4 regions of the Bradyrhizobium sp. HKCCYLRH1030 genome follow, and region 1 is predicted to be linked to each of the others. Evidence: predicted binding sites of a transcription regulator. Region 1 holds the regulator's gene; each other region holds the start of a gene.
What was found. Region 1 encodes LexA, which represses DNA repair genes until DNA is damaged. Its sites were predicted from a motif close to TGTTCNNNNTGTGTTCNG; they were not measured.
Positions count from the first base shown of each region.

Region 2: ACQR1E_RS01065 (DUF3072 domain-containing protein) is a predicted target of LexA. The motif match lies at 3,792-3,809, and genes of this name have one in related genera.
Region 3: ACQR1E_RS15555 (PA0069 family radical SAM protein) is a predicted target of LexA. The motif match lies at 5,333-5,350, and genes of this name have one in related genera.
Region 4: ACQR1E_RS16450 (ribonuclease T2) is a predicted target of LexA. The motif match lies at 2,422-2,439, and genes of this name have one in related genera.

Region 1 covers NZ_JBNPUY010000001.1:67,041-74,868, reverse strand. Annotated here, with positions in the region: gene ACQR1E_RS00305 (alpha-hydroxy acid oxidase) at 227-1,363, shown strand; gene ACQR1E_RS00300 (HAD family hydrolase) at 1,409-2,038, shown strand; gene ACQR1E_RS00295 (hypothetical protein) at 2,497-2,766, shown strand; gene ACQR1E_RS00290 (hypothetical protein) at 2,892-3,155, opposite strand; gene ACQR1E_RS00285 (alpha/beta fold hydrolase) at 3,154-3,855, shown strand; gene ACQR1E_RS00280 (molybdopterin molybdotransferase MoeA) at 3,987-5,198, shown strand; gene lexA (transcriptional repressor LexA) at 5,404-6,102, shown strand; gene ACQR1E_RS00270 (hypothetical protein) at 6,377-6,817, shown strand; partial or broken gene ACQR1E_RS00265 (ComEC/Rec2 family competence protein) at 7,211-7,828, opposite strand, start outside.
Region 2 covers NZ_JBNPUY010000001.1:239,541-247,368, reverse strand. Annotated here, with positions in the region: gene ACQR1E_RS01080 (FdhF/YdeP family oxidoreductase) at 1-2,046, opposite strand, end outside; gene ACQR1E_RS01075 (type 1 glutamine amidotransferase domain-containing protein) at 2,332-2,892, opposite strand; gene ACQR1E_RS01070 (hypothetical protein) at 2,882-3,415, shown strand; gene ACQR1E_RS01065 (DUF3072 domain-containing protein) at 3,856-4,047, shown strand; gene ACQR1E_RS01060 (hypothetical protein) at 4,178-4,465, shown strand; gene ACQR1E_RS01055 (glycoside hydrolase family 3 N-terminal domain-containing protein) at 4,480-5,847, opposite strand; gene ACQR1E_RS01050 (DUF4153 domain-containing protein) at 6,062-7,540, shown strand; gene ACQR1E_RS01045 (response regulator transcription factor) at 7,564-7,828, shown strand, end outside.
Region 3 covers NZ_JBNPUY010000004.1:523,339-531,166, reverse strand. Annotated here, with positions in the region: gene ACQR1E_RS15575 (uracil-DNA glycosylase) at 86-904, shown strand; gene ACQR1E_RS15570 (glycosyltransferase family 39 protein) at 1,016-2,524, opposite strand; gene ACQR1E_RS15565 (ribonuclease HII) at 2,734-3,588, opposite strand; gene ACQR1E_RS15560 (VOC family protein) at 3,664-4,113, opposite strand; gene ACQR1E_RS15555 (PA0069 family radical SAM protein) at 4,133-5,311, opposite strand; gene ACQR1E_RS15550 (phosphoketolase family protein) at 5,502-7,828, shown strand, end outside.
Region 4 covers NZ_JBNPUY010000005.1:141,103-148,930, forward strand. Annotated here, with positions in the region: gene ACQR1E_RS16440 (cold-shock protein) at 213-428, opposite strand; gene ACQR1E_RS16445 (23S rRNA (adenine(2030)-N(6))-methyltransferase RlmJ) at 681-1,541, opposite strand; gene ACQR1E_RS16450 (ribonuclease T2) at 1,677-2,381, opposite strand; gene ACQR1E_RS16455 (hypothetical protein) at 2,514-2,978, opposite strand; gene ACQR1E_RS16460 (hypothetical protein) at 3,147-3,452, shown strand; gene ACQR1E_RS16465 (DUF3617 domain-containing protein) at 3,536-4,084, shown strand; gene ACQR1E_RS16470 (NAD(P)H-quinone oxidoreductase) at 4,131-5,123, opposite strand; gene ACQR1E_RS16475 (ABC transporter substrate-binding protein) at 5,142-6,347, opposite strand; gene ACQR1E_RS16480 (fumarylacetoacetate hydrolase family protein) at 6,430-7,281, opposite strand; gene ACQR1E_RS16485 (bifunctional 3-(3-hydroxy-phenyl)propionate/3-hydroxycinnamic acid hydroxylase) at 7,313-7,828, opposite strand, start outside.

The sequences.
Region 1 (7,828 bases):
TGCGCCGGCGCCGGGCCCGGCTGAACATACCCCGTCTTTCACGGACACCCATGATCACAATTCGACGAGCCGTGTACCACGCCGCGATTTGATGGCCTGGGCCTGCGGGGCGCCGCTCCCCGCGCGCGCCCGGGAAGCTCGAGTTCGGAATGGCTTGCTCCCGGCCCGCTCGATGGGCAATGCTCCGCAGCAAAACCGCAAGCATGACAGTCGCTGGGAGGCAAACATGAACCAACGGACCCCGATCGAGGCCGGGTGGCGGAACGTCGAACTCGGCTCGAGCGACGAGAAGTTCCAGAACCTGCACGAGCTCATCCGCAAGGCGCGCGCCCAGCTCAACCAGAACGCCTGGGACTACATCATCGGCGGGGCCGAAACCGAGACCACGCTGCGCCGGAACCGGATGGCGCTCGACGAGATCGCGTTCCGTCCGCGCGTGCTGCGCGACGTGTCCAGGGTCGATGCCTCGGTTGAAACTTTCGGACGCAAGCTGCGCCTGCCGGTGGTCATGGCCCCGGTCGGTGCGCTCGAAATCTTCGATCCGGCAGGGGCGGCCAGCGTGGCCCGCGGGGCGGGCCGATTCGGAGCCGCGCACATGCTGAGCTCGGTGTCGGAACCCGGGCTGGAGAAGACCGCCGAGGCCGCGCCCGACGCGCTGCGAATCTTCCAGCTCTATGTCCGCGGCGACGACGCCTTCGTCGAGGACTATGTGAGCCGGGCGGTCGCCAACAGCTACACCGCGTTCTGCCTGACCGTCGACACCGCCCATTACAGCCGGCGTGAGCGCGACATCGCCAAGCGCTACGTCCGCGAAAGCCGGCTGCGCGCGACCGGCGGCGACCACCAGAAGGCGCTGAGCTGGCACACCGTCAAGCTGATCAAGGACAAGTTCAAGCTGCCGCTGATCATCAAGGGCATCGCGACCGCCGAGGACGCGCAGATTGCGGTCGATCACGGCGTCGACTGGATCTACGTCTCCAACCATGGCGGCCGCCAGCTCGACCATGGCCGCGGAGCCATGCATGTGCTGCCGGAGATCGTCGCCGCCGTGAAGAGCCGGGCAAAGATCATGGTCGACGGCGGCTTCTGCCGCGGCACCGACATCGTCAAGGCGATCGCCTCCGGCGCCGACCTCGTCGGCATCGGCCGGCTGCAATGCTGGGCGCTCGCCGCGGCCGGCGAGGACGGCATCCTGCGCATGCTCGAGCTGCTGGAGGACGAGGTGATCCGCACGCTCGGCCTGCTCGGCGTCACCTCGTTCGCGGAGCTGAACGCGTCCTATCTGCATCCGGCGGCCGCCACCAACCTGCCGAGCGTGGTCAGCGCGTTTCCGCTGGTCGACATCGAGCCCTACCGGTATTGAGGAGGCGCCGCTTCCGTCCCACGCAAGGCATCGTCGACCCGCCCCATGCCCGCCTCCGCTCTCCGCCCCGGCGTCGCCGACGCGCTGCTGTTCGACCTCGGCCGCGTCGTCATCGACATCGATTTCGTCCAGGTGGTCTCGCGCTGGGCAGCGCATGCCGGCTGTCCGCCGGAGCGCATCGCCGCGCGCTTCGTGCGCGACGAGATCTATCACGGGCACGAGCGCGGCACCGTCTCCGATGCCGCGTTCTTCGCCAACCTGCGCCGGCAACTCGGCATCGACATCACCGACGCGCAGTTTCTCGACGGCTGGAACGCGATCTTCGTCGGCCCGATGCCGGGCATCGCCCCGCTGCTCGCACGCGCGGCTTCGAGACTGCCGCTCTATGCCTTCTCCAACACCAACCAGCCGCACATCGATCACTTCTCGCCGCGCTATGCCGACCTGCTTGGTCACTTTCGCGAGATCTTCCTGTCGTCGTCGATCGGCCTGCGAAAGCCGGATGCCGAGGCGTATGATCACGTGGTGCGGGCGATCGGCGCGCCGGCCGAGCGGATCGTTTTCTTCGACGATCTCGCTGAAAACATCGACGGCGCGCGAACGAGCGGGCTGCAGGCGGTGCTGGTGCGCTCGACGGCCGACATCGCCGCGGCGCTGGAGGCGCTCGGGATCTGATCGCGTCGCGCAAGGGTGCGTCATGGCCAGCGGCGTGACGTTCTGAAAGGCTGCGCTCGCAATGACGGTGCCCACTCGTGCAAAATTGTTCTCGCGACACGATGTGCCCGAGCTTTGCTGCTCTCATTTCACCCTCCTCCAATCGGAGGGCGCAGGGAATGCCGGGCTGCAGGCCGCAACCCATGGCCCGCCTGCAGAAAAAAAGCAGGCGGCAGTCACCACAGGTCCAGCCGACATCCGGCATTCCCTGCGCGATGGTCTTCACGCTTATACGCGATCTCCCCGGTGCCCGGCTTGTTGGCCACCGTCGCCGACGGGATCATCAGCACCCTTCGGCTTGGCATCAGCTTCGGGATGCCAGGACCACGCGACTTCACGTCCGCGCCATGCCGTTCGTCCGCGCGCCATCAGGGCACGCTGCGACACGTCGCGGCCACCGCATCCCGCGCTCCACGTCCGTGACGATCGCGAAGCGCCCCTCCTGTCGAGCACGGGACCAAATCAGCATAGCAGCTTTTTCCGAAAAAGCGAATCCTAAATGCGACCGCCGGCAACGGCGCCATCCGGCCCGTCTCCCGCCACATCCGCTGGCCGCAGACGAGCCGGCGCCTAAGCGCATCGGCATCGGCGGCGAGATCGTCAAGATCGCGCCGTGCTCGATGACCATCGTCGGTACGCTCGCCGATTGGTCGCAATGGACCGGCGTGACCTTCGACAGCTCGGGCTAGATCGAGGTCCCCGGTGCTCTCGTGCCCGTGCTCGCGTCGGTCGAGCACGACCGTGCCGCCTATGTCGAGCCGAATGTCTGGATTCGGCATCCGCTCTGACGCGGTGCAGGTCGTCCGCGCGACGATCAACGCGCCGGCACGACGCGCTCGTTGAGAAATCCGATCACCACGTCGAACGCCTGCCGTCGATTCCGCTCCATCAGGATCATGTGCGTGCCCTGCCCGATCTCGACCAGGCGCTTGTATGGCGCGCTCACGAGGCGAACGAACAGGTCGTGCGCCATCCCGAAGCGGACATCCACATCCCATTCCGTCGCGAGCACGAGAACCGGGCAGTCGATCGTGCTGGGATCGTAGATCGGCTGGTCCACGGTCCAATGCTCGTCCATGTGGCGCGTGCAGATCGAGGGCGTCGCGGCAACGCATATGACGATCGCCTATGACCGGCGCGGATTTGGTGAGACGGTCGCCTATGAGGAAGCTCATTCTCCGGTCGAGGACCTGCTCGCCGTCGTCGACGCGCTCGCGCCGGGGCGGCCGGCGACGCTGATTGCCTGCTCGCAAGGAGGCCGCATCGCGCTCGACTTCGCGCTTCGCCATCCGTCACGTATGGCATCGCTGGTGCTGATCGCACCTTCGATCAGCGGCGCGCCGGAGCCGGTCTATCCACCGGAGATCAAGGCGCTAACGGCGTCGTTGGCCGCTGCCGAGGCCGCACAGGATTGGGATCGGGTCAGCGCTATCAAGACGCATCTGTGGGTCGACGGTCCCTTGCAGCGCGAGGGACGCATCTCCGGCGAGCCGCGCGAGACGTTCCTGAAGAAGAACGCCGCCGCACTCCGCGCGCCGCCAACCGGCGCGACTCTCGATATGGCACCAGCCTTCCCGCGCCTCGCGGAGATCGTCGCGCCATCGCTCGTCATCTGGGGGGACTTGGACTTTCCTCACATCCAGCAGCGAAGCAGGCTGCTCGCCGCAACAATGCCGAACGGGTCAGGACATGAGCTGGCCGGAACGGCGCACCTGCCGAGCCTGGAACGTCCGCAGGAGGTCATGCGGTTGATTGCGGACTTTCTCGCGCGATCGTGAGGCAGCGGCCCGGAAACGGCCCACAGCAGACGGTCAGAACGCAGGGAGCGGCCTAGGCCCTTGGCCGCGCCGTGCGCGTTCGGTTAGAAGGCGATTCATTCGATCTGCCGTCTCCGTCCGAAGGAACTCTCATGGCCCTGATGCCGGTGTCTGATGCGTTGTCCGCCGTGCTCGCCGGCGCCGAACCGCTGGCCGAGGAGCAGGTCGGGCTGGACGAAGCGTTTCACCGCATCCTGGCGCGGGACCTCGCGGCGCTGCGGACGCAGCCGCCCGAGGCGATGTCGGCGATGGACGGCTATGCCGTGCGCGCGGCGGACGCCGCCCAGGCCAAGGCGCGGCTGAAGGTCATCGGCGAGGTCGCGGCAGGGCGTCCGTTCGATCGCGTGGTTGGACCCGGCGAGGCGGCGCGGATCTTCACCGGTGGCGTTGTCCCGGAGGGCGCGGACGCGGTGGTGATCCAGGAGGACACGATCGCCGAAGACGGCCACGTCGTGATCACCGAGGCCGCGATCAAGGGCCGGCATATCCGGCCGGCGGGCGTCGACTTTCACCAGGGCATGGTGCTGCTGAAGTCCGGGCGCCGGCTCAGCGACCGCGACCTGTCGCTGGCGGCCAGCATGAATCATCCGGCGCTGCCGGTGCGGCGCCGGCCGAAGGTGGCGCTGCTCGCCACCGGCGACGAGCTGGTGATGCCGGGCTCGACGCCCGGCCCGGGCCAGATCGTCTATTCCAACGGCTACGCCTTGCGGGCGCTGGTGCGCAACGAGGGCGGGACCCCGATCGATCTCGGCATCGCCGCGGATACGATGGAGGCGACGATCGCCGGCATCCGCCGGGCCCGCGAGGCCAAGGCCGACATCCTGATCACGACCGGCGGCGCCTCGGTCGGCGATCACGACCTGGTCAAGCAGGCGCTCGAAGCCGAGGGCGTCGAAATGGCGTTCTGGAAGATTGCGATGCGGCCGGGCAAGCCGATGATGCACGGACGGCTCGGCGACATGAGGGTGATCGGACTGCCCGGCAATCCGGTGTCGTCCTATGTCTGCGCCATCCTGTTCCTGGTGCCGCTGATTCGGCGGCTGCTCGGCCGTGACGAGGCCGTGATGCCGCGCGAGACCGCCCTGCTCGGCCGCGAACTGGGGCCGAACGATTCGCGCGAGGACTATCTGCGGGCGCAGCTCGAAGAGCGCGCCGACGGCACGCTGATCGCCACGCCGGTGACGCAGCAGGATTCGTCGCTGCTCGGGAATCTCGCGCTCTCGCAGGCGGTGGTGATCCGGCCGGCGTTTGCGCCGAAGGCGCCTGCCGGCAGCCCGTGCGAGATCCTGCGCCTGCCGAACTGAGCCGCTTCCCCGGTAAAGCCCGGTCTGTTCATCATATTTTTAGGATTGCGGAACACACATCGAACATATAGTGTTCGTTCATGATTTGTTTTTAGTATGTTGCGGGCGACGCGATGACGGTCCGACTCCAGGGCGCTCTCAGCCGGTTTGTGCGCGAGGCGCAGCTCTTGGACTCGGACGACAACAAACCGGGGACCAGGTCGAGATGCTGACGCGCAAACAGTACGAACTTCTGCGGTTCATCAACGAGCGGCTCAAGGAAGCCGGCGTGCCGCCGTCCTTCGACGAGATGAAGGATGCGCTCGATCTGCGCTCGAAGTCCGGCATTCATCGCCTGATCACGGCGCTTGAGGAGCGCGGCTTCATCCGCCGGCTGCCGAATCGCGCCCGCGCGATCGAGGTGATCAAGCTGCCCGAGCTGTCGCAGGCCGCGGGCAACCGCCGCGGCTTCACCCCATCGGTGATCGAGGGCAATCTCGGCAAGGTGCGCACCAGCACTCCCGCGCTGGACGATGGCGAGCGCCCGGTCGCGGTGCCGGTGATGGGCCGCATCGCCGCCGGTACCCCGATCGAGGCGCTGCAGACCCGCAGCCACACCATCAGCGTGCCTGCCGACATGCTCGGTAACGGCGATCACTACGCGCTCGAGGTACGCGGCGACTCCATGGTCGATGCCGGCATCCTCGACGGCGACATGGCGCTGATCCAGCGCAACGAGACCGCCGACACCGGCGACATCGTGGTGGCGCTGATCGACGATGAGGAAGCGACGTTGAAGCGCTTCCGCCGCCGCGGCGCATCGATCGCGCTGGAGCCGGCCAACACCGCCTACGAGGTACGCATCCTGCCGCCGAACCGGGTGAAGATCCAAGGCAAGCTGGTCGGGCTGTACCGCAAGTACTGATCGCGAATGGGATCGGTCGATCGGCGGCGGGCGCACGCGCTTTCGCCGCCGATCGGAGGCTGCCCAGCAAAATACGTCACGCGCGAATGCACCTCATGATGTGCAGCGCGGCATGCTCAAACGCTTGTGATCGGCCGCGGGCACACGCGATGCAGATCAGCGCAGAATTGCCGCGAAGCGCGCGCTAACATCACCATCGATGTCCACTCTGATAGAGGCCTGCGCCTGTCCGGGGGGAGCGTGGGTCGGCTATCTCTCAACGAGGAGCGATCCGATGTGTGACTACAGCCTCCATGCGGTTGCGTCCCGTCCCGCCAAGGTCGGCGAGACGTTGATCTCGATGACCTTCCGTGGCACCGCCACCCGCGGCTTCGCGCTGGAGAGCGAGCCGACCGTCGCAGTCTGCATGCTGCCCGGCACCGAGTTGGCCTTCGCCGAGGACGTCCGCTACGACAGCCGCTGGCTCTGGACCCGGACGATCCGCGAGCGCGTCGCAAAGTTCAACAGCATCGAGACTCACATTCCCGATCGCCATCACGACGCGATCGAATTCGCCGACGGGCGCCACGTGCTGGTGACCCAGCTCTGCGAGGGTCAGCGCGTCACCGTGCTGCAATTGCCGGTCAGCAAGCAGCCGGCGGAGCGACGCCCGGACATCGCCGAGGACGTGCCGCCTTCGCAGGCCACACCGATTCGCCGCATCAGCATCACCTGAGGGGTCTCCGCATCGGCATTTCTCTCGGTCGTGAGCGAGCTTTCGACCGTGGGAGATTTGGGTTCTGCAAGCGCAAAGTCCTCTCGGGCGAACCGCACGCCCCGGCATCGCATCGGATAGGAACGACATCCCTCGGCCGCCATGATGTGCCGGGGGAGCCTGCCGCCGTGGTCAACAAGATCGATTGGAACAAGGCCGCCGGGATCACCGAGCCCCGGTGCGATATGCTTGTGTTCGGATGGCTGACAGTCACGGCTGACGACATCGCCATCTGGCAACGCTATCCGCGCGCTGCGTTCACGCTGGCCGAAAGCCCCGCGCTGTTCGATGGACCTGGCAACATGGACCTGGCGACACCGAGTATCATCTCGGCACGTTCGAGCTGCCCGGCACTCAGTCTTCCTCGCCCTGCTCCGTCTCCGGCGGCGTCGCGTCCTGAGGCCGCGCGGCCGGCGCGCGCGGCGTCAGCGTCGTGTCGAACTCGCCGGCCTCGGCGGGCGCCGGCCACCATGGGCGGTCAGTGCCGCCGGCGCGCGCCGGCGTGACGGCGAAGCTCCTGCCCCGCCGCACCAGCATCAAGGCGCCCTGCTGCCGCAGCCGCTCGCGATCGATGACGGCCGCCGCGCAGGATGACGGCGCGGCGCGCGCGGTGACGATGAGCGCGGCACGGGCGCAATCATCGGCGAGCGCCTCGGCGCGCAGGGTCAGGGCGGCGATTCGGCCGTCAGCCATTGCCGCCACGCAGCCCGCCTCGTCGCAGGAGACGCCATCGGTGAGCGATGAATCCGCCGGCAGCCGGGCATCGGCGTCGGCCGCGAGCCACTCCTTGGTGGCGAACACGTCCTTGCCGGTGCGCATCACATGCAGGCGCCCGTCACGGCCGCGCACCGCCACCGCGCGCCCATCGCCGGCGATCAGCACGTCGGGCAGCGGCGTCGCGGCGGCCCACGCGGTGGCCACCACGAGCCCCACGACGCCCGACCAGCGCAGCGGTGTGCGCAGCAGGCCGAT
Region 2 (7,828 bases), 170 kb from region 1:
GTCGCTCGCGTTCATGAAGACGATCTGACGGCCACCGGTGACGCCGCGAAACCGGTCGTCCTCGTTGTAGATGGTGGTGTTGAACTGGCCGTCGGCGCGCAAGGTCATCAGCTGGTAAACGCCATTGCCTTCCTCCGGCGGATTGAGCGCCGCCTTGGGCACGGTGAAGTTCGCCTTGCCGGTCGGCGTCTTCCATTTGCGTTCGCGGGCACCAAGCGGCCGCGGAAAGCCGCCGGGCTCAAACAGGCGCTTGTTGAAGTCTTTGAACTGCTCGGGATAGGTCCGCTCGATCGCGTCTCTGACGCGCGCGTAGTCGCCCACCCAGGCATCCCAATCGACGCGCGGATTTGGCTTCAGGGTGGCCTTGGCGAGACCGGCGACAATGGCTGGTTCCGACAACAGGGTCTCTGCGACGGGTTGGCGCTGCCCGCGCGAGCCGTGAATGCAGGTGGTGGAGTCCTCCATCGAGACCGCCTGATCTCCGCCTGCCTGCCGGTCGATTTCGATGCGGCCGAGGCACGGCAGCAGATAGGTCACCTCGCCTGGGACGATGTGGCTGCGATTGAGCTTGGTTGCGATCTGCACCGACAGCCGCAGCTTCGACCACGCCGGCTCCATCAGCGAGCGTTCAGGGACGGCGCGCAGGAAGTTACCGCCGAGACTGACGAAGCCCTTGACGTCCCCCTTGATGATGCCTTGGCAGGCATCGACCGTGCTGAGACCGTCCCAACGCGGCGGCTCGAACGAATAGAGCTCGGCAAGCTTGTCGAGCGGCACCAACTTGGTCTTCTCGGAGATGCCGACGGTGCGTTGCCCCTGAACGTTGGAATGGCCACGAACCGGCGAGATGCCGGCCCCCGGCTTTCCGATGTTGCCGCGTAACAGCAGCAGGTTGACAATCATCTTCGCGGTTTCGACGCCATGCCGATGCTGGGTTATTCCCATCCCATAATTGGCGATCACGGCGTGCGAGCCTGCGTAGACCTTGGCAGCCTCCAGAATGGCGCCGCGCGTGAGGCCGGAGGAGCGTTCGATATCGCTCCACGACGCCTGCCGGCAGCAGGTTGCGAAAGCTTCGAAGCCGGACGTGTGCCGCTCGATGAAGGCGACATCGAGCACGGGCGGGCTCTTGGTCGCGACCGCGGCATCATCCGCCTCGATCACGGCCTTGCACAATCCGAGTAGTGCCGCACCATCGCCGCCAATGCGCAGCTGATGATACTGCGTGCTGATCCGCGTTCCCCCCGTCAGCACCATTTGAATGGGATTTTGCGGATTGGTGAAGCGCTCCAGCCCACGCTCCCGCAGCGGATTGAACGTGATGATGGGCACGCCGCGTTGTGCCGCCTTCTGCAACGGATGCAGCATGCGCGGCGAGTTGGTGGTCGTGTTCTGGCCGAAGAAGAAGAAGCAATCCGCCTTGTCGAAATCCTCAAGGAGCACCGTACCGACGGGGACGCCAATCACCTCCGGCAGAGCAACTGATGTGGATTCGTGGCACATGTTGGAGCTGTCGGGAAAATTGTTGGTGCCGTACATGCGGCCGAAAAGCTGATACATGTAGCTCGTCTCGAGCGAGGCCCGGCCCGACGTGTACATGACGACCGAGCGTGGATCGAGCCTGTTCAACTCCGCCCCGATGTCGCGAAGGGCCTCGTCCCAGCTCACGGCAACATAGCGATCCGCCGCAGCGTCATAGCGCATCGGATGAGCAAGACGCCCCTGCTCTTCGAGCTGATGATCCGACCAGGATCGCAATTCTGTCAGACTGTGCCGAGCAAAGAACTCCGGTCCGACTGTCTTGCCGGTGATTTCCCACGCGGTCGCCTTGGCGCCATTCTCGCAGAATTCGAACGGGTGCGGCTTTGCCGGCTTGGCCCAGGAGCAGCTGACGCACATGAAGCCGCCTGGCTTGTTCTGTTTCAACAGGATCTCGCTGCCAAGCAGGGTCACCTCCTCCTGCGTCAGGATGCTGGCGACCGCGTGCACCGAACCCCATCCGCCGGCCGGAGCCCTGTAGTCCTGGATTTTTGCTTTCTCGCTCACGACGCTCTCCGCGGCCTGTTCAAAAGCGGCAAACCCGGGATGAGCAGCGAAGTTCCGATTCCTCACTGAACGTTGCGAGGCTATCGTCGAAGTCCCGCGGGCGAAGGTCCGCGCTAGGAATTGGGAACGACCCGGCCTGCCGCGAGTCATTTCCATGCCTCTGGCGGCGTTCCCCCATCTCGCTGGAGGCACTCCGTGTGGACTGCGGCCCAGCGTTCGACCCCTCGGGCGCTGGGCCCGTCCCACTGAGGTAGCCGGGTTTTCTCCCGGCTTCCGATCTCAGCATCAAGCCGCGCTGCGCTTGAGATGGCGGCCTTCCTTGACCTCTTCGATGATCTTGGCGCTGAAGGCTTCCAGATCTCCGGGATTGCGCGAAGTGATCACGCCCTGATCGACCACGACCTCCGCGTCCTGCCAATGCGCGCCGGCATTGGCAACGTCCGTCTTGATCGATTTGTAGGACGTCATCTTTCGCCCCTTGGCAATTCCGGTCTCGATCAGGAGCCACGGCGCATGACAGACCGCCGCAACGATCTTCTTGGCTTCAAAGATCTCCTTGATGAACCGCAGCGCCTTCGGCTCGAGCCGCAGCAGATCCGGATTGATCTGACCGCCCGGCAGCACGACGGCGTCGTAGTCCGAAGCAGACGCCTGGTCCAACGTCTTGTCGACCTTGACGGTCCGTCCCCAGTCCTTCTCATCCCAGCCCTTGATCTCGCCCGGCGCGAGCGAGATGATCTCGACGGTCGCGCCCGCCTGCTTGAGCCGATCGCGCGGCACTTCGAGCTCGGATTGCTCGAACCCGTTGGTTGCGAGGATCGCGATCTTCTTTCCCTTGATATCCATTGGACTCTCCTGGCCATTCGACACCGCCGGCAACCTCGCGCTGGTCTCCATGTTCCGCCTGGCAGGCCGGGCGGATCGTCACAACTGGTCGATCGAGTCAGCGCTCGCCTGGGTGGAACCAGCCTGCCTATGGCGCCGTTTGTTTGGACGTCCCTGCCTTGAATGGATGGGCGGCGTCGAGCGGCACGGCATCGCTGCATCGGCGGATCGCAATCTGGAGGCGCTCGTGCCCTACGCATTGTTTGAGAATGACGAACAGATGACCCGCCCGTTTCGCACCGAGCGCGAGGTCTGGGAGGCCGCGGAACAGGCCGATCTCATCACGCTCGGCACGCATGGCGAGAAAATCCTCGACAACAATTTCGAGATCAAATCATGCGAGGCCACACCGGAAGAGCTTACCGCCGCGCCGCCGGACATCGTATTGCCCGAAGCTCACACGCCCGATGCTGATCGAGGGAGCCGGACTACCGACCAATCTTTCTCCTCACCGGCCAAATTGAAGATGCGGACGTCCTCATGACCCGGCGCAGGTTGGCCTTTGCGGCTCAGATGTTCGTCGGCCATGTCGGTTCCTGGCCTGATCATCGGACTACGGACGAGCGGCGGATCGCTCGGCCTTACCGCCAGCGTCTCATGCGCGCCGGGCGCCGCGCTGCTTGCGAGGCAGTCGGCTCGCTTCCTCCAGCTTGAGCCGCTCTCGCTGTTGCCGCAGCCGGTCAAGCGTCTCCAACATGTGGTGCAAAAGCACTTCGGCGGCCGCCGTCGAGGCCCGAGCTCGCCGTAGCTGCACGATTTCACGGCGCTGCCGCCCGACCCGGAGACGCATACGGTCGATTTCGGCTCGAACCACACATAGATCGCGCATGAAGCACCCGAGCAAGAGTAGGATCGCACAATAGAACAAAATAGGAACACTTTGCAAGCTTTCCCGTTGAAGCCGGGCAACAACGGGAGATCCCCATGGCCGAACAGCTGCAGAAAGATCCCGAGGACTGGGTTTCCGGAGCCGATCCGATGACGGATGCCCAAGCTTCCTACTTGAGAACGCTCAGCGAGCAGGCTGGCCGATCCGATCCCACGCGAGCGGAGATGACGAAGGCTGAAGCGTCCGAACTGATTGATGAGATGAGACGCGCCGCAGGGTTGGATTGAACCGGCATATTCGACTCACCAGGACGATGGGTCGGCAGATCGGTATTCCAATGTTGGCGATGCCGGTCCGAAGCTATCGCGAATCAGAAATCGGTCGTTTAGTCTCCGCGGCATTTCGCGGGAGTCCACCATGGTTGCGGACAGTGACAGCAAGGTTGCCTGGCATCGCGCCCAGCTCAAAAAGAATCGCGCGACCTTGAAACAGATCGAGACGGCGCGGTTCACGGTGGGCGAGAGCGCCGATGCGAAGGCGCTTGAACAGACCAAGCGGCAGGTTGCGGAACTCCAGGTCAAGATCCGCGAATCCGAGCACCTCATCGCTCAGCACGACAAGCAGACGCGACGCCCGCTGGCGACCGACCTGCGAAGCCTCTCGAATGTCGCTTGGCGCAACTGGACCGGCAATGGCCCGCGCTGAGGGCTCGCTGCCATTCAGTCCACGATCTTCTGATGCACGCCTCCAGGCTGTTGCATAACCGTAGACACATTCGACGGCTGTGATTTGTCAACCGTCGGCGCCCAGCGCTTCAGCCGTTCATCGCTCCTGCTGATTGCATCGAGGTCGATGCGTCCTTCCGCCAGAGCCTCCTTGGCGCAGGCGAGCGCGCGGTGGAACTGGGTGCCGTCATAGGCCACCAGCAACAGATCGGCGCCGCCGTTGAGAGCTTCCACGACAGCTTTGCAGAGATCGCGGCCGTAGATCGCCCCCATCACGAGATCATCCGTCACGATCACGCCCTGATAGTTCCAGCGGCCGCGAATGAGTCCCTCGAGCACGGCTTTGGAATGTGAGGCAGGCCGCTCCGGATCGATCGCATCGACCGTCACGTGACCGACCATCATTGCCGCGTGCGAGCCCTGCAGCACCTGTCGGAACGGCCGCCAATCCGACCGTTCCAAGACATCTGCCGGCGTGCCGAGCTGCGCCGAGAAATGATGCGTATCGGCTGCGACGCGCCCCAGACCAGGGAAATGCTTGACGGCCGCGCGGACACCGCTTGCTTCCAGGCCACGGACGTAACCGAGCGCAATGTCGCCAACCACCGCGGGATCGTTGGAGATCGCGCGGCGGCCGATCAAGGTGTGAAAGTCCAGTCGGTTGCGTGTCCAGCTCGGGCGAAGGTCGACGACCGGAGCCAAATTGAAGGTGATGCCGGCAGCCGCGAGAGCCTCACCCTGGGCGCGCCCCATCGCGAACGCATCCTGCGCGCGCCGCGAGGCCGGCAGATCGGCCAGCGTTGCGAGGCCGGGCATGTTCGGCAGGGTCGGAGACAGGTGTGCGACGGCGCCTCCCTCCTGATCCGCCGCAACCAGCAGAGGCGGCAGCCCGGCACTCCGGCGCGCGTCCTGCAATCGCGCCATCTCGGCGCGCAGCTGAGGCTCGGTCCGGCCGCGGATGTTGTGGTGTGTCACATAGACGCCCGCGATCAACCCCTGTCGGGCCAACGCGGCTGCGTCATCGACGGCCGTGTAACCGACGATGAAATGCCGGCCGAGCAGATGCGCCACGTCGGGGGGCGTCCGGAACGTCTCGTACTTGCGCCAGGCAAACATGAACTGCGTCGACGTCAGCATGATCAGCGGAACGCACCATGCTACGACCAGAGCGCGTCCGGCGGGCCCCCGCCGCCACCGACCGCCGAGCATCAGCAGCAGCGGAACGGCAAGCCCGATGAGGAGCAGGGCTGCGTGGCCGCTGCCCCGCAGCCGAACCAGATAGGGCTCGTTGCTGTTCAGCGTGACGAAAATGAAGAGCAGAGCAAGGATCCAGAGAACCGCGGTCCTGATACGTCCGAGCATGTATGCAGCCGATCATCCGAGGGGAAAGACGGCCATTGCCGTAACAATCACGTTTTCCCTGCGCCAGATGTGGAATCGCGTCTGCACGAAATCTGCAAACAAATCCTGAAATGCTGCAGATCCCCTCGTGAGCTGCTGCATGGGCAGGCGTCATGCTTGGCTCATCGGCTTGTGCCTCCCGGCCCGAACGATGACCCAAACCAAGGATTCCTCCATGACGACTCTCGCCGAGCCGACGGCTGCGCCCGTCGCGCCCGATTCCATGTGGCTCAAATTCGCCATCACTGCCGGTCTCGTCGGCCTCGCCGACACGCTGCTCTACAACGGCCGGCCGATCGGCCTGGCATTCCCGCTGTTTTTCGCCGCGCTCGCCGCAGCGAGCATTCTCGCCAATCTTGCCAAGACCGATCGAAACCGTCTGGTCGGAGCTGCAGTTCTCTTCGTTGCCGGCCTGGCTCCCGCCATCGAGGAGCTGAACCTGCTTTCTTTTCCTGTCCTGCTGCTCACGACGCTGTCGGCTATCACGCTGGCGACCAACCGATCCGCGCGCGGCTTCCGGCTTCCGCTGACCGCCGCGCGGCAGTTGCTCCTGATCGGGCCGTTTCGACTGATACCTGATGCGATCGTGACGCTGCGCACGAACATGATCACGCGAACTCTCGTTGTCTGGAGCATCCCGCTGGCACTCGGCTGCGTGTTCTTGGCTCTGTTCGCAGCAGCCAATCCGGTCATTGAGCGGTGGTTCGCCGTCCTCAGTCCCGAGCGCGTCGCCTCCCAACTCACGATGGGGCACGCGATCTTCTGGCTCGTGACGTTGTCCATGGTCTGGCCATTCGTCAACCTTCGCTGGCGCGAGCGGACCAAGACCTCGAGCCCGCCGATCGAAAGCGAGCCCGATCAGCCGTCAATCCTGACGACCGTGCTCGGCCCTGAAACCGTGATCCGGGCGCTGATCCTGTTCAACATCCTGTTTGCCCTCCAGACGGCGCTCGACGGCGCATATCTGTGGGGACGTGCTGCGCTTCCGGACGGCATGACCTATGCGACCTATGCGCACCGAGGGGCCTACCCCTTGATCGTCACGGCGCTGCTCGCGGCTGCCTTCGTCATCGTCGCCGTCCGCTCCGAGACCACGGCAAACGAGTCGCGACTGGTCCGGCCGCTGGTCTATCTCTGGGTGGCTCAGAACGTGATGCTGGTCGTGTCCTCGATTCAACGGCTTCACATGTATATCGAGACTTATGCTCTGACCTATTGGCGAATCGCGGCCCTGATATGGATGATCCTGGTCGCGATCGGCCTGATCCTCATCGTGCTCAGGATCGCTCTCGACAAGTCCAACGCATGGCTCATCCGCATGAACCTGCTGGTGCTCTCGGCGACCATCTACGGCTGTGCGCTGATCAATTTCGACCGGCCGATCGCAGACTTCAATGTCTCCCATAGTCGTGAGGCGGGACAGAGCGGCCCTCTCATCGACGGCTCCTATCTCGTCTGGCTCGGGCCCGAGGCACTGCCGGCCATCGAGCGGGCGATGCTGTTGCGACCGACGGACAGAGGGCTGGCCAGCGACCGTGATCGGCTCCTTGAGCAACAGGAAAGCAGCATGGCGTCCTGGCGATCCTGGAGTTTTCGCGGCTGGCGCCTGCAGCGCTATCTCGATACACATCCTGTGTCGCAGAAACCAAGCTGATGCCTCGCCGCGGAGTAGAGCTCGTGTCTCCCCGAATCCTCATCGTCGACGATGACCCACATATCCGCGAGGTCCTGCGCGTGGCCTTGAGCAAGGCCGGCATGGCGGTGAAGGAAGCCGCCGACGGCCGCGCCGCGCTGGCCAGCGTCACCGAAGACCGTCCGAACCTGATCGTGCTCGACGTCGGCATGCCGGAGTTCGACGGCCTCGAGGTCTGCCGGCGCATTCGCCGGACCTCGCAAGTGCCGATCCTGTTCCTGTCGGCCCGCGACGAGGAGATCGACCGCA
Region 3 (7,828 bases), on a different contig from region 1:
TTCCGATTTTTCGGGGCAGGACAACCACCGAAATGCATTCCGCCATGCGCCGAGGCGGCGTACATTGTTGCCACGATCGATCATGATGACCCCCGAGCCCCTCCCCGACGTCCGCCAACTGCTCGCCTTCTATCTGGAGGCCGGGGTCGATTGCGCCTTGGCCGACGAGCCGATCAACCGGCTGGTGGAGCCTGAGGCCGCATCCCCTGCCGCTCCTGCCGCCCGTCCGGCGGCGGCGCCGCAAGCCGGCCGGCTATCCGCGCCGGCGATCATTGCGCCGCGCGGCGAACCGCCGCCTCCGCCGGAAGCGGCCGTCGCCTCGGCCCGCGAGGCGGCGCTGACAGCGCCGACCCTGGAGGCGCTGCGCGAGCTCCTGGAGACTTTCGACGGTTGCGCACTGAAGCAGACGGCGTCGCGACTGGTGTTCGCCGACGGCAATCCGCAGGCGCGCATCATGCTGGTCGGCGAGGCGCCCGGCCGCGACGAGGACATCGAGGGCCTGCCATTCGTCGGCCGCTCCGGCAAGCTGCTGGACCGCATGATCGGCGCGATCGGGCTCGACCGCAGCAAGGTCTACATCGCCAACGTCATTCCCTGGCGCCCGCCCGGCAACCGGACGCCGACGCCGCAGGAGACGCAGATCTGCCTGCCGTTCATCCGCCGCCAGATCGAGCTGGTCGATCCCGACGTGCTGGTGACGCTCGGCAACCCGTCGACGCAGGCGCTGCTCGGCACCACCGAGGGCATCATGCGCACGCGCGGCAAATGGCGCGACTACGACACCGGCAAGCGCACCATCCGCGCGATCGCCACCTTCCATCCGGCCTATCTGTTGCGCTCGCCGTCCTACAAGCGGCTGTCATGGCAGGATTTGCGCGCGATCGCGAAGGTGATGGCGGTCTGAGCCGAACTCCCTCCGCGTCATTGCGAGCGAAGCGAAGCAATCCAGAATCCCGCCCAAGCCTCTGGATTGCTTCGTCGCTTCGCTCCTCGCAATGACGGCTTATGGAAAGCGCTACGGTCCCTTCGGCCGCACGATGGCCCAGCCGATGCGCAGCACCGGCTGGCGGCCATTGATCAGCCAGTCGAAGCTGCGCGGCACCTCCGGCACCAGCCCAGGAAAGCGCTGGGCGATCTCCGGCGGTGGGGTGCCGACCGTGTCGGAGGCGCGCCATACCACGACGCCGCCACTCTCGGCGAATTTGGCCAGCGTGACCCAGGGCGTCCGCTGCGGGGTGGCATCGAGGAACAGATGCGCGCGGCGGCGGCCGAGCGCGACCAGGCTGGCGAGCTGCGGATCGCCGGCGACCGCCTGGAGCGGCTGGTTGGTACGGCGCTCAAAACTCTCGACGAAGAAACGGGAGATGTCGCGGGCCGGCATCGCCGTCGCGACCTCGCGGTCGCCGAGCAACGGCAGCACCACAGCGCTGCCCGCCGCGAGGATGGCGGGCGCGGCGATCGCAACCGCCCAGACCAGGCGCAGCAGCCGCTGCCGCCGCAGATAGATCAGATCACCCGACGCGACCACCAGGGCAAGGCCGACCATGGTCAGGGTCACGGCAGTGCCGCCGAACACGGTCGAGAGGCCGAACAGGCCGGCGATCAGACTGCCGGCCAGCGCCGGTGCAATCGCGAAGCAATAGACGAAGTCGCGCGCGAGCGGCGGCACCGAGCGGCGATAGATGATCGGCGCATCGGTCTCGCCGCGATTGATCCAGCCGGCGTCGAGCAGCACCAGCAGCAGCACGGCCGAGATCGCCAGCAGCAGCCCCCCCGCCAGCGCGAGCCAATGCCAGGCGCGCACCGAGAGCTCGGCGAGAATGGGCAGCGCTGGTAAGCCGACACTGTCGGAGCGCAGCACGAAAATGAGATAAGGCAGCGCCAGCGCCACCACCACGAGCAGCGCGAACAGCGGATCGAACGAGCGCAGCACGCGGCGGCCCTGCGCGGTCGAGACCACGAAGCCCGCGATCAGCAGCAGCAGGCCGGTGGCGGCCGGCGTGGTCAGCAGCAGCAGGCCGGCCTCGATCGACCAGGCAAACCAGGCGTTGCGCCGGCCCTCGCCGAGAATCCGCCAGCTATGCAGCAGCAGCAGCGCCCAGAGCGGACGCGCCAGCACCTCCGGACCGAATTCCAGCGTGGGCGCACCGAACGCGGTGATGGTCATGGTCAGCAGCACGGCAAGCACCGCCTGCTGGCCGCCGACGATCGCCGCCGCCAGGAGATACATCACCCACAGACTGAGCGCCGAGCACAGCACGGCCAGCACGTAGACGCCGAGCAGATGATTGCCGGCAAGGCGATAGGCGACGTCCGACAGCCAGAACGACAGCGGCGGCCCGAGATCGGTGCCGACCTGGTACTCGCGTCCGAACGCGATGGTGGTGGCAAGCTGGCCGGGCGGGCTGCGATAGAACAGCATTGCCACGCCGAGCCACATCAGGGCCTGGCACAGCACCACGATGACGACGACCAGCCGCGGCCTTGCGCGGATCAGTTCGACAACCAGGGACGTGAAACGCATGAACGGCTGGATCGCTTGGCTGAATCGCTGAGGACGTCGAGGAGGCCGGCAGGACCGTCGCTCATCCGCAGCAGCCTCGCTGTCCGACGCCCGCAATCGATACCGCACGATCGGGGCGCACAACACCGCCCCTGCTGCGAGGAGTGACACTTCGTGCTGGCTGGCTGACCAAAACTATTAAGACCGCGGCGACCGCGAGGCAACCTGCATCAGACCCCGACCGAGATTTCGGTGGATGTCACCACGGTCACCTCGGCAAACAAATCCGGCTCCGGGACGTCGGTCCACGGCTGGTGCTTGCGCCGTGCGGCCACGACGGGTGCGAACAGGCTGCGATGATGCACCGACGGTCCGAGCCGGTCCAGCGCAGCGAGGTGCTCCGGCACGGCATACCCCTTGTGCTGCTCGAAGCCGTAGCCGGGGCAATCCTGCGCCAGCGCGCACATCAGCCGGTCGCGCGTGACCTTGGCGACGATCGAGGCGGCCGCAATCGACATCACCAGGCCATCGCCGCCGATCACCGCCTCGCAGCCGCAATCGACGTCGATGCGGTCGCGGCCGTCGACGAAGACGTGCTTCGGCGCCTCGGGCAACGCCCTCACGGCGCGCGACAGCGCCCACAGCGAGGCCCGCAGGATGTTGTCGCGATCGATTCGCGCCGGCGAGGCGACAGCCACCGCGAACGCCGACGTCTTGCAGATCTTGTCGAACAGCGCCTCGCGCTGCTCCGCGCTCAGCCGCTTGGAGTCATCGAGGCCTTTCGGGATGCGCGCGGGATCGAGAATCACGGCCGCGGCGACCACCGGACCGGCCAGCGGCCCCCGTCCCGCCTCGTCGCAACCGGCGACCGGCCAGATGCCCTGCTTGAGCAGCGCTCGCTCCCGCCGGAAGCTCGGCGGCGCCACCGCGATGACGCCCTTGCCGAGCTTGGCGGCCGACCTGCCGGCAGCATTCGTGGCAACAGGCTTGGTTGCGGCCTTTGCAGGTGCGCTCTTCGCCACGGCGCCGCTCGTCGCCTTCGCCCTGCCCGGCTTTTTCGACTGATCGCGAATCATGGCCGGCATGGTGCGGAACGGCCTGCGGCGGCGCAACCCCGAACGGACCTCATTCCCCGCTATTCGCCCCTTGCCGGCGACCGACTACGACGGCAGATGCACTCGATCATCCTCGCCGACATCAATCCCCGGCGCGATCACCACTTCCCAGACATGACCGTCCGGATCGGAGAAATAGCCGCTGTAACCGCCATAGTCGGTTCGTTGCGCCGGCTTCAGCAGCATCGCGCCTTTCTCCACCGCCGACGCGAGCGCCGCATCGACCTCGGCCTCCGAGCGGCAGTTCCATGCCAGCGTCACGCCGCGGAACGCCTGGGGGCGCGGTGCGTCCGGCACGCCCGCATCATCGGCGAGCGCGCCCCACGGGTACAGCGCCAGCACCGTCCCGCCGGTCTCGAAGAATGCCACGGCCTCTCCGGTCGCGCGGAATTTTCGGGCGAAGCCGAGCGACGTATAGAAGGCGATGCTCCGCCGCATCTCGGATACACCGAGTGTGATGACGGTGAACCGCGGAACGCTCGCTTGTGCGCTCATCAACTGCTCTCCGCACGCTTCAGAACAGGCTGAGTTGCTGCCCGCCGCCCTTCGGCCGGACGAAATGATCGGTCGTCAACTTGGTCCGGCGCTTGTTCAGGCCGAGCTTTTCGCAGGCGATCTCGAAGCGGCGGCCGATCATCCAGGCCATCGGGCCTGTCCCCTTCATTCGCGTGCCCCATTGCGAGTCGTAATCGCGGCCGCCGCGCATGTCGCGGATCAGGGTGAAGACGTGGCGGTAGCGGTCGGGATAATGCTCGAGCAGCCATTCGCGGAACAGGTCGCGCACCTCCAGCGGAAGGCGCAGCAGCACATAGGCCGCCTCCTTGACGCCGGCATGGGCGGCGGCATCGAGGATGCGCTCGATCTCGCTGTCGTTCAGCGCCGGGATCACCGGCGCCACCATCACCGTGGTCGGAATGCCGGCCCTGGACAGCGCCTGCAGCGCCTCCAGCCGTTTCGACGGCGTCGAGGCCCGCGGCTCCATGGTGCGCGCCAGCTTCGGATCCAGCGTGGTCACGGAGATCGCGACCTTCGCCAGGTTCCTCTTGGCCATCCGCGCCAGGATGTCGGCATCACGCATCACCAGCGCCGACTTGGTCACGATCCCGACGGGATGGCCAACCTTTTCCAGCACCTCGAGGATGCCGCGCATGATCTTCCGCTCGCGCTCGATCGGCTGATAGGGATCGGTGTTGGTTCCGATCGCGATCATCCGCGGCTCGTAGCCGCTGGCCGCGAGCTCCTTTTCCAGGAGCGCGGGCGCATCCGGCTTCACGAACAGCTTGGATTCAAAATCAAGACCAGGCGACAGCCCGAGAAACGCATGGGTCGGCCGCGCGAAGCAGTAGACACAGCCGTGCTCGCAGCCGCGATACGGGTTGATCGAGCGATCGAAACCGATGTCCGGCGAGTCGTTGCGGGTGATGACCTTGCGCGAGGTATCGGTCGCGACCGTGGTCTTGAATGGCGGCAAATCCTCGAGACTCTGCCAGCCATCGTCGAAGACGACGCGAGCCTCCGCTTCGTAGCGGCCGCTCGCATTGGATTGTGCACCCCGGCCGCGGCGCCGGCCCCGTTCGATGGCGACCGCGAGTTCGGGGAAGTCGTTTTCCGGGCCAGATGAAGGCGCGCCCACCGGCTCGGAGGGCACCGGGACCGGCGGGCGCTTGAGGGCATGTGAAGATGCTCGGCTCATGGCCAAGACATAGCACACAAAAAGAACAATACAAGAACAAAAAAGAACAATGTCTCGGAACGGTTCTGGAGCCACGCAAGGCCAACCATCACATTCCCGTTCTATCCTTCGCAGCGCACTGGAACGGAATGGTGCGGCGTTACTCTAATGCACTTCCCGCAAGCGCGAAGCGGACGGCAAGCGAGGTTCCATGAACATCACGTCTTCCCATCAGACCAAAACGGCCGACGATCTCGACCTGCTCGATCGCTATTGGCGCGCGGCGAACTATCTCTCGGTCGGGCAGATCTATCTGCTGGACAACCCGCTGCTGCGCGAGCCGTTGAAAGCGGAGCACGTCAAGCCGCGCCTGCTCGGCCACTGGGGGACGACGCCCGGACTGAATTTCATCTACGCCCATCTCAATCGCGCCATCCAGGCGCAGGATCTCGACGTCATCTACGTGTGCGGTCCCGGCCATGGCGGCCCCGGCATGGTCGCCAACACCTATCTCGAAGGCAGCTACAGCGAGATCTATCCGGACATCACGCGCGATGCCGATGGCCTGCGCAAGCTGTTCCGGCAGTTCTCCTTCCCCGGCGGCATTCCGAGCCATGCCGCGCCCGAGACGCCGGGCTCGATCCATGAAGGCGGCGAGCTCGGCTACGCCCTGGTCCACGCCTATGGTGCGGCGTTCGACAACCCCGATCTGATCGTGGCCTGCGTGGTCGGCGACGGCGAAGCCGAGACCGGGCCCCTCGCCGCATCCTGGCATTCGAACAAGTTCCTGAACCCGGCCCATGACGGCGCGGTGCTGCCGATTTTGCATCTCAACGGCTACAAGATCGCCAATCCGACCGTGCTCGGCCGCATGGGCGATGCCGAGATCAAATGCCTGTTCGAAGGTTACGGCTACGAGCCGCTGTTCGTCGAAGGCGCGGAGCCGAAGGCGATGCATCGCCAGATGGCGGACGCGCTCGATGTCGCGCTCGCGAGCATCCGCTCGATCCAGCAGAATGCGCGTCAGCCGGATGCAACGATCCAACGGCCGCGCTGGCCGATGATCGTGCTGCGCAGCCCGAAGGGCTGGACCGGGCCGAAGGAGGTCGACGGCCTCAAGGTCGAAGGCTTCTGGCGCGCCCATCAGGTGCCGATCACCAATCCGCGCGGCAAGCCCGAGCATCTCGCGCTGCTCGAAGCGTGGATGAAAAGCTACGAGCCGGAAACGCTGTTCGACGCCCACGGCCGGCTCGTGCCGGAGCTGCAGGCACTGGCGCCGAAGGGCACGCGTTGCATGGGCGCCAACCTGCATGCCAATGGCGGTCTGCTCAAGCGCGAGCTCAGGCTCCCAGACTACCAGCATTTTGCGGTCGAGGTGTCCTCTCCGGGCCAGACCATGGCTGAAGCCACGCGCGAGCTCGGCAAGTTCCTGCGCGACGTGATCACGCTGAATGCAGAGACACGCAACTTCCGCATCATGGGCCCGGACGAGACCGCCTCGAACCGGCTCGATGCCGTATTCGAGGTCACCGAGCGGGTGTGGATGGAAGGCATCGAGCCCTACGATGTCCACCTCGCCCATGACGGCCGCGTGATGGAGGTACTGAGCGAGCATCTCTGCCAGGGCTGGCTGGAGGGCTATCTGCTCACCGGCCGCCACGGCCTGTTCTCCTGCTACGAGGCTTTCATCCACATCGTCGATTCGATGTTCAACCAGCACGCCAAATGGCTGAAGGTGTCACGCGAGCTGCCGTGGCGGCGCCCGATCGCGTCGCTGAACTATCTCCTGACCTCGCATGTCTGGCGGCAGGACCATAACGGCTTCAGCCATCAGGACCCCGGCTTCGTCGACCTCGTCGCCAACAAGAAGGCGGACATCGTCCGCATCTACTTCCCGCCGGATGCCAACACGCTGTTGTGGATCGCGGACCACTGCCTGCGCACCTACGACCGCATCAACGTCATCGTTGCCGGCAAGCAGCCGGCGCCGCAATGGCTGTCGATGCAGGAGGCGGCGACGCATTGCGACGCCGGCATCGGCATCTGGTCTTGGGCCGGCACCGAGCCCGCCGACGAGGAGCCCGACGTGGTGATGGCCTGCGCCGGAGATGTCCCGACCCTGGAGACGCTCGCAGCCGTCGACCTGCTGCGCAAGGAATTGCCCGACCTGAAGATCCGCGTGGTCAACGTCGTCGATCTCATGACCCTGCAGCCGAAGCAGGACCATCCGCACGGCCTCAGCGACCGCGACTTCGACAGCCTGTTCACCACCAACAAGCCGGTGATCTTCGCCTATCACGGCTATCCGTATCTGATCCATCGCCTCACCTACAGCCGCACCAACCATGCCGGCATGCATGTGCGCGGCTTCATCGAGGAAGGCACCACGACGACTCCGTTCGACATGGTCGTGCTCAACGAGCTCGACCGTTTCCACCTCGCCATCGAGGCGATCGAACGCGTGCCCGGCCTCAGCGTGTCGGCGGCCCATGTGAAGCAGAAATTCCGCGATGCGCTGATCGAGCATGCCCGCTACAT
Region 4 (7,828 bases), on a different contig from region 1:
CCGGCCGCTCGCGCGGCCGGGATTTTTTTGTCGGAGCGCTCTGTGCAATCTGGCAGGCGCGCATCACTGCGCGCGGCCTGCACGTACGAGCCGGCAATGCTGTGCACGCGAGCAGGCGCTGCCGACAGCTTCCAAACCAGCGAAGAGGTGGCGTCGAGGCGCGCCCGGCTGCAATCATGCCGGCGCGTGAACCACCGCCAGGCGGGCTCGCCCTAAGACGACAGCACCAGGTTCACCGCTTTCGGGCCCTTGCCCTTCTTGTCCGGCTCGACCTCGAAGCTGATCCGCTGTCCTTCGGTCAGGTCCTTCAGGCCCGCGCGCTCCACCGCCGTGATGTGCACGAACACGTCGCGTCCACCGTCGTCCGGCTTGATGAAGCCGTAGCCGCGTTCGCCGTTGAAGAACTTGACCGTCCCAGTCATGGCCATCGGGAAACTCCTCCCCCGCAATGCTTCCTCCACTGCGCGCCCTGCGCAGCGTCCGACCGGACATCACTTTGATCGGAAAGCGTTGGCCACCTTAACGCCCAGCGCTCGCCGCGCCGGATCGCCGGATCTTGTTAGGCCTTGATCACCCCGCCGCAACCATTCGCGGAAGCGGAACGTAAAGCCAGTCTTACAATCGGACACAATAATACGGTTCCGCGCCGATTGACTACGGCTTTTCGACCAGTCGCCGTTTCAAGCTTTGGGGAATTCGAGTCGGAAGCGCGCCGCGCCGCCTTGGCCGAGGGGCTTCTGCAGTTCCTGCAGGATGAGCTTCAGCTCGTCATGTAATGTCCAGGGCGGGTTGACGATCAGCAGCCCGGTCGAGGTGAGCGCCTCGCCTTCGATCTGCGGCGCAACACTGAACTCGATCCGCAGAACCTTGCCCGGCGGCTTGGCCGCGGCTGCGAGCGCCGCGACACGATCGCTCAGCTCTTCCGTCGCACGCCGGCTCTTGGCGGGATACCACAGCACGTAGATACCGGTGGTCCACTTCGCGAAGGCCGCGGCGAAGCGATCGGCGAGCCGCTCGAACTCATCCTTCGCCTCGAACGCCGGATCGATCAGCACCACGCCCCGGCGCTCGTTCGGCGGCACGAAGGCGGGCAGGGCGACCCAGCCGTCGAGATCGACGACACGGGCCTGGGTGTCGCGGCGCAACTGATCGATCAACTGCTTGCGGGGGATCGGCGCGAGCTCGCACAGGGTCATGCGGTCCTGCGGCCGCAGCAGCGCGCGCGCGATCAGCGGTGAGCCGGGATAGGCGACCAGTTCGGCCTTGGGATTGAACGATCGGACGATATCCAGATAGGGCTGGACCAGCGCATAGGCCTGATCCGACAGCCGCGCCTGCAGCACGCGGGCGATGCCGGTGAGATACTCGCCGCTGCGCGTCGCCTCGTCGCCGGTGAGGTCATACAGGCCGGCGCCGGCATGGGTGTCGATCACCCGGAACGCGGCGGGCTTCTCCTGGAGGTAGACCAGGATGCGCGTCAGCACGATGTGCTTGATGACGTCGGCGAAGCCGCCGGCGTGGAAGGCGTGTCGGTAGTTCATGCCATCCGGGTTACGCCGTTCCGCGTCAAAAGGGTACCCCGTCGATGCGCCGGATGCCCTCCGGAGAGCCGCGGATGAGCGCCGCCGCAGGAGGCGCCGCAGGCCGACGCGCTGCGTCGCCCCGATTCGCAGCCGCTAGCCGCCGCGGACCGGCGGCATGTTGACCTCGTCGCGCCGGCAGGCCTGCCGGTCGATCTCGTCGCAGTTGCGAAACTCCAGATCCTTCGACAGACAGATCCGGACCTCGCTCAGCCTGGTGCGATTGCAGGTGACGGCAATGCCCGATGTCGTGAGCTTGGGGTTGGCCTTGATGAAGGCCTCCTCGATCGCCGCCGGCGCCACCGTCTTGGCCTCCGCGAGATCGAGGAATTCCGGGGGGATCTTGATGGCGGCGCGGGCCTTGCGGATGGCTTCGAAATAGGCCTTCGCCGACACGCCGGCGCAGGTGCCGTGCTTGTCCCACTCGTTGTAGATCAGGCCCGGCGCCGGCATCAGGTCGAGCATCGAGGTCATGATGTTGCGCGGCAGGCGCGGCGCCGGCTGCTCGCAATATTCGGGGTAGCCGTTCTCGTATTGCGGCCACAGCCCGTGCACGACGAACGAGTACGGTCGGCCGCTGCATTGCTGGGACCGGCTGCCGCGACCGCCGCGCTCCTCGGCTTCGGCGCAGTACGAGGGCGACCACGACAACGAGAGAACGTAGAAGTCGAACGCGCCCGGCGCATTCTGGCGGCGGTCCTGCGCCTCGGCGGCGCCAGCCGTGAGCACACCGAGCAAGAGGGCAAAGCAGGCGATCGTTCTGGACAACAGGACGGCAGGTCGGCACAGGCAATCGAACATGGCGTACTCCCCGGACAATGCCATGAGCCTACCAGCGCGCGGGAACATTTCAAGAACAAAAATGGCTGCCCCGAGGCAGCCATTCGTCAGCCGGCCGCCCGCGCGAGCGGCCGATACGCCGGGAAAGGCAAATCAGGGCTTGGCGGCGCGGCAGGCCGGATTGAAGGCCCAGTTGCGATCGAGGCCGACGACGCAGAACTCGACGCCCTGGTCATAGCCGGCGAAGCCGCCATCCTCGATGATCGAGAAGTTGACGGTGCGCGCCTTGCCGTCGCTGATCATCACGCTGCCGGTGCAGAAGCGACGCGGAATGTTGTCGGACTGCCAGGGCCGGAAGGCGATCTCATGGACATTGGCGACGCCGGTGATCGTCAGCGAGGAATTCCAGAAGGTGCTCTCCTTGTCCTGGAATCGCGAGACGATGGTCGGAATGGCCGCCTCGCAAGGCGCGACCCGGCCTTCGTATTTCGGACCGGACAGCCAGAAGTTCATCTCGAGCGGGTTGGCGGCCTGAGCCGGGGCGATGGCGACGATGGCGGCAAGCAGCGCGCCACAGGCGGCGCCGAACATCTTGAAAGGTGAGCTGAAGTCGCGCATGGGCCGTCCGCAAGGCTGATCCGGGAGCGTGGACCGTGCCGCGGCGGCCACAGGAGGTCAAGTGCAACGCGGCAACACTCCACGATTAGTCCTGTTAACGTGAGGCCGGTGTTCTTTTCTTGACCGGACAGGACCTTTAGAATGGCAGGCCAGATCGAGGAGAATGCAATGCGGACGCTGATGGCCGGATTCGTGAAGACTGCAGGCCTCGTGGCCGCTGGGATGGTGCTGGTTGCCGCGTCCGCCCAGGCCGACGTGGTGCCGCCCTTCAAGGGCAACGACACCGGCGGCATCATCGCCTTCCAGCTGGCCCAGACCACGGATGCGCGCCAGCTCGCGGTCGATCATTGCGCCTCCTACGGCAAGGTCGCGAAGTTCCGCGCCGTCGATGCGCGTTACGGTGGCTACGTTTCGTTCGCCTGCCGCTGGGTGCCCTATGGCTCGGCGCAGCGGCCGCTGCGGACGCTGTACTGACCTTCCATCAACTGCCGTTCTCCCAATTGCCACTTTTCTGCGGCATTCGCTCCGGCATCGATCAACGAGCCGGAACGGGGCATATGACCTGCACACGCATCGCAATTGGGCTGTTGGCCTGCTGCCTCCTGGGCGTGACCGCGAGCCATGAGGCACGGGCCGTCGACCTGCCGGTGCGCAAGGCCGGCCTGTGGGAGCTGAAGATGATCAGATCCGGCGGTCAGCTGCCGGAGGCGACGATGCAGCACTGCACCGACGCGGCCACCGACAAGGAGATGAACAACTTCGCCTCGCCGATGGCGCAGCAGGTCTGCTCCAAGCAGGACATCCAGAAGACCGCGACCGGCTACGTCTCCGATTCGGTCTGCAATTTCGGCGGCATCAATACGACGTCGCATGCCGACATCACCGGCGACTTCAACTCGGCCTATACGGTGAAGACGATGTCGCGCGTCACGGGCGGCGCCGCCGGCACCGGGGTGAAGGACACCGCGATGACGATCGAGGCCAGATGGCTCGGCGCCTGCAAGCCCGACCAGAAGCCCGGCGACATCGTGATGCCCGGCGGCATGAAGATGAACGTCAAGGACATGGCCAAGCTGAAGGCCCTGATCCCGGGCGTGAAGCAGTAGGCGGGCGCTCGTTGCGCGTGGTGGGCGCAGCGACGTGGATCGTCGCTCATTCGCGGACGTTGAGCATGATCTTCCCGATGTGCCGGCTCGTCTCCATGCGTTCGTGCGCATCGGCTGCCTCGGACAGGCGATAGGTGCTGTCGATGTGCGGCCGAATGGCCGTTCCGAGCAGGGGCGAGATGCGCTGCCGCAGCTTGCTTGCGAGGCGGCGTTTGATATCGAGTGACGTCGACCGCAGGAATGCGCCGGTGATGCTGGCCCGGCGCGCCATCAGGCTGCGCAGCGGCACCGCCAGCTCCTTGCCATGTCCGGCCGAGAGCAGGGCGATCCGTCCGCCCATCGCGAGCGCCGCAAGGTCCTGCGCGATGTGAGTGCCGGCGGAGGTGTCGAGGATGCAGTCGACGCCGCGCTTCCCCGTCGCCGCGCGGATCTGCTCGGCGAGATCGGGATCGGCATAGTCGAACACGGCGCCGCAGCCGAGCCCGAGTGCCAGGGCGCGCTTCTCTGCGGTGCCGGCGGTGGCAATGACGGGATGACCCAGCGCGCGCAGGAGCTGGATCGCTATCGTGCCGACGCCGCTGCTTCCGCCATGAATCAGGGCCGTCTCGCCGGGCGCCATGCGCATCAGCTCGAAGAAGTTGAACCAGGTCGTGAACAGCGCCTCGGGCAGGCCGGCGCCTTGGATCAAGTCGAGGCCGCTCGGCAAGTCCAGTGCAAGATGCTGGTCGGTGGCGACGTATTGCGCGTATGAACCGCCGTCGGTCAGTGCGATCACCGCTCTACCCAGCCGTTCCGGGGAAACGTTGGCGCCGCAGGCCACGATGCGCCCCGAGGCTTCCAATCCCGGTATGGGATTGGGCTCCCGCAACGGCCCGGCAGCGCGCTGGTTGCAGTCATGACGGTTGATGCCGGCGGCTGCGACCTCGATCAGCACATCGTCTGGTCCGAGGCGCGGCACCGGCCAGTCCTGTCGCTCCGACAGGACCTCCGGGCCGCCCGCGGCGGTGATGATGACGGCGCGCTGATCGTCCGGAATCATGCTTGGTCGCTCATGTGCTCACTTGCTGACCAGGCTGCACTTGCTGCGGTCGAGCGGGCGAAACGCCTGATCGGGGGCGATCTTCGTCACCAGCTTGACGAAGTCCCAGGGGCGCTTCGATTCGGCGGGGGTCTTGACCTGGACCAGATACAGGTCGTGCACCATGCGCTGGTCGTCGCGGATCTGGCCGTGGTCCGCATAGGCATCCGAGACCGGCGTGGCTTTCATTCGGGCCATCACAGTTGCGCCGTCGTCGCTGTCGGCATCCTTCACCGCCTGCAGATAGTGCCGCACGGCCGAATAGACCCCGGCCTGGATCTGTGACGGCATCGCCTTCCGGCGCGCGTAGAACGCGTCGGAGAAGCGGCGCGCGGCGGGAGAGGCATCCTCGAAGAAGCTGGTGACGATGAGATCGCCCTGCGTCGCCTTGAGGCCGATGGCCTCGATGTCGACGTTCTGGAACGACATCGGCACGATCTTCATGCCCTGGGCCGCAAGCCCGAATTCCTCGGCCTGCTTGATGGCCGTGGCATTGTCGCCGGCGACGTTGAGCGCCAGGATCTTGGCGCCGGAGGCCTGGGCCTGCAGCAGGAACGAGCCGTAATCCGGCGTGCCGAGCTGCGCCTTGACGCTGCCGGCGACCGTGCCGCCGAGCTCGGCGATGCGGGCGCGCGCGGTTGCCTCGACCGAATGGCCGAATGCGTAGTCGCCGGTGATGAAGAACCACGGCTCCTTGCTGGTCTGCATGATGCCCGACACGACGGCTGTCGCGGTCGAATAGGCGTCGTGCGTCCATTGCACCGAGGTCGGGGCGCAGGCCTCGTCGGTGAGCTGATTGGCGCCGGCCCCGGAGATGAGAAAGATCTTGCCGTTGCTGCGCACCAGCTCCTGGACGCCAAGGGCCGCGCCGGAGCTGCCGCCGTCGGCGATCGCCTGCACACCGTCCTGCTCGAACCAGCGCCGGGCGATCGCGACCGCGATATCCGGCTTGTTCTGATGATCGGCCTGAAGGATTTCGATCGGCCTGCCGTTGATCTTGCCACCGAACTCATCAGCGGCCATCCGGGCCGCTTCCACGGAGCCGGGCCCCATCGCGGTCGCGAAGATGCCGGTCATGTCGGTGAGCACACCGATACGGATGGCACCCGCCTTGATTTCGGCCTGCGCGGATGAGCCTGCAAGCAGCAGCAGGCCAGCGATGCTGGATCTGAGACAGCGCGACATGATGATCCTCCCCGGATTTGAAGATTTGGTTTTTTGTCGTGTTTGATTGGTGCGCCTCGCGGTTCTCCGCGAGGCGGAAACGTCAGGCTTCCAGTTCGGCAGTCACGGGATTGCGCAGCGCGCCGATGCCCGAGATTTCGACCTCGACCGTATCGCCGGGCTTCATGAACAGAGGCGGGGTGCGCTTGAAGCCGACGCCTCCCGGCGTGCCGGTGACGATCACGTCCCCGGGCAGCAAGGTCATGATCGTCGAGCAATAGACGATCAGATCGGGCACGTCGGTGATGAGGAGATCCGTGGTGGTCCGCTGCACGGTCTCGCCATTGAGGCGGGTCTGCAGCGTCAGCTTGGACGGGTCGGGAATTTCGTCGGCGGTGACCAGCCAGGGGCCAAATGCGCCGGACTGATCGAAGGTCTTGCCCGACAGGAATTGCGACGTGTGGCGTTGCCAGTCGCGGATGCTGCCTTCATTGTAGCAGGAATAGCCGGCGATGTGCGTGAGCGCGTCCTCGCGCCGGACATGCCGGCCGGCTTTCCCGATCACGAGCGCGAGTTCGCCCTCATAGTCGAAATGATCGGAGACACCAGGGCGAATGACCGGTTGCAGATGTCCCACCTGGCTGGTCGGAAAGCGCGCGAACAGCGCGGGCTTCTCGGTGACCGTTCGTCCGGTCTCTGCGACGTGGTCGCGATAGTTCAGGCCGACGCAGATGATTTTGCCGGGATCGGGGATGACGGGCGCGAAGGTGATCGCATCGAGCGGATAGTCGGGCGGTTCGGAGGTGAGCAGCGCGGCGGCGTCGCGAAGCGCATCCGCCTCGAGCAGCGCGCGCAGGCTCTTCGCCGGGAGCCGCCGGCCGAGGTCGACGACACCGTCTCCCTTCACCGCGCCGTAACCGGCACGCCCGTCGATCACAAAGGAAACCAGCTTCATACGTGAACCCTCTCAAAAAGAACGGAAACGCTCAGGCCGCGCTCGGCAGCGGTGCGAGGAAGGCGAGGCCTGACAACAGCGCCGCGGGATCTTCGCCCATGCGGACAGCACCCAGGATGTAGCGGTCGGGGCGCATCAGCACGGCGTCGAAGCCGTGCTGATCGAGCCAGCCGTCGAGGCCGCCAGCTTCCTCGCCGCAAATGACGGCGACGTCGGCGGCCGTCAGGCGGGCATGATGCTGCTCGATCATTGCGGTCCCGAGACCGGACCGGCATAGCAGCGCGAAGCGATAGCCGACGCGGTCGTCGCTGCGGCCGTGATCACGGCTGCGGAATTGCGGCGCCAGCTTTCCCGTCATGCTGCGTTCGCCGCAGGCAAGGCCCGGGCCGAGCACTGGCTTCTGCACGTCGAGCTTGAGCTGGCCGTCGCCCTGTGCCGTGCCGGTCGCAAGCGCCGCCTCGACCGCCTTGGTGTTGATCAGCCCACCCAGCCGGATCGCGAGCTCGATGAATTCGCGCACATGCGGCGCGCGCTCGCTCTGATAGGT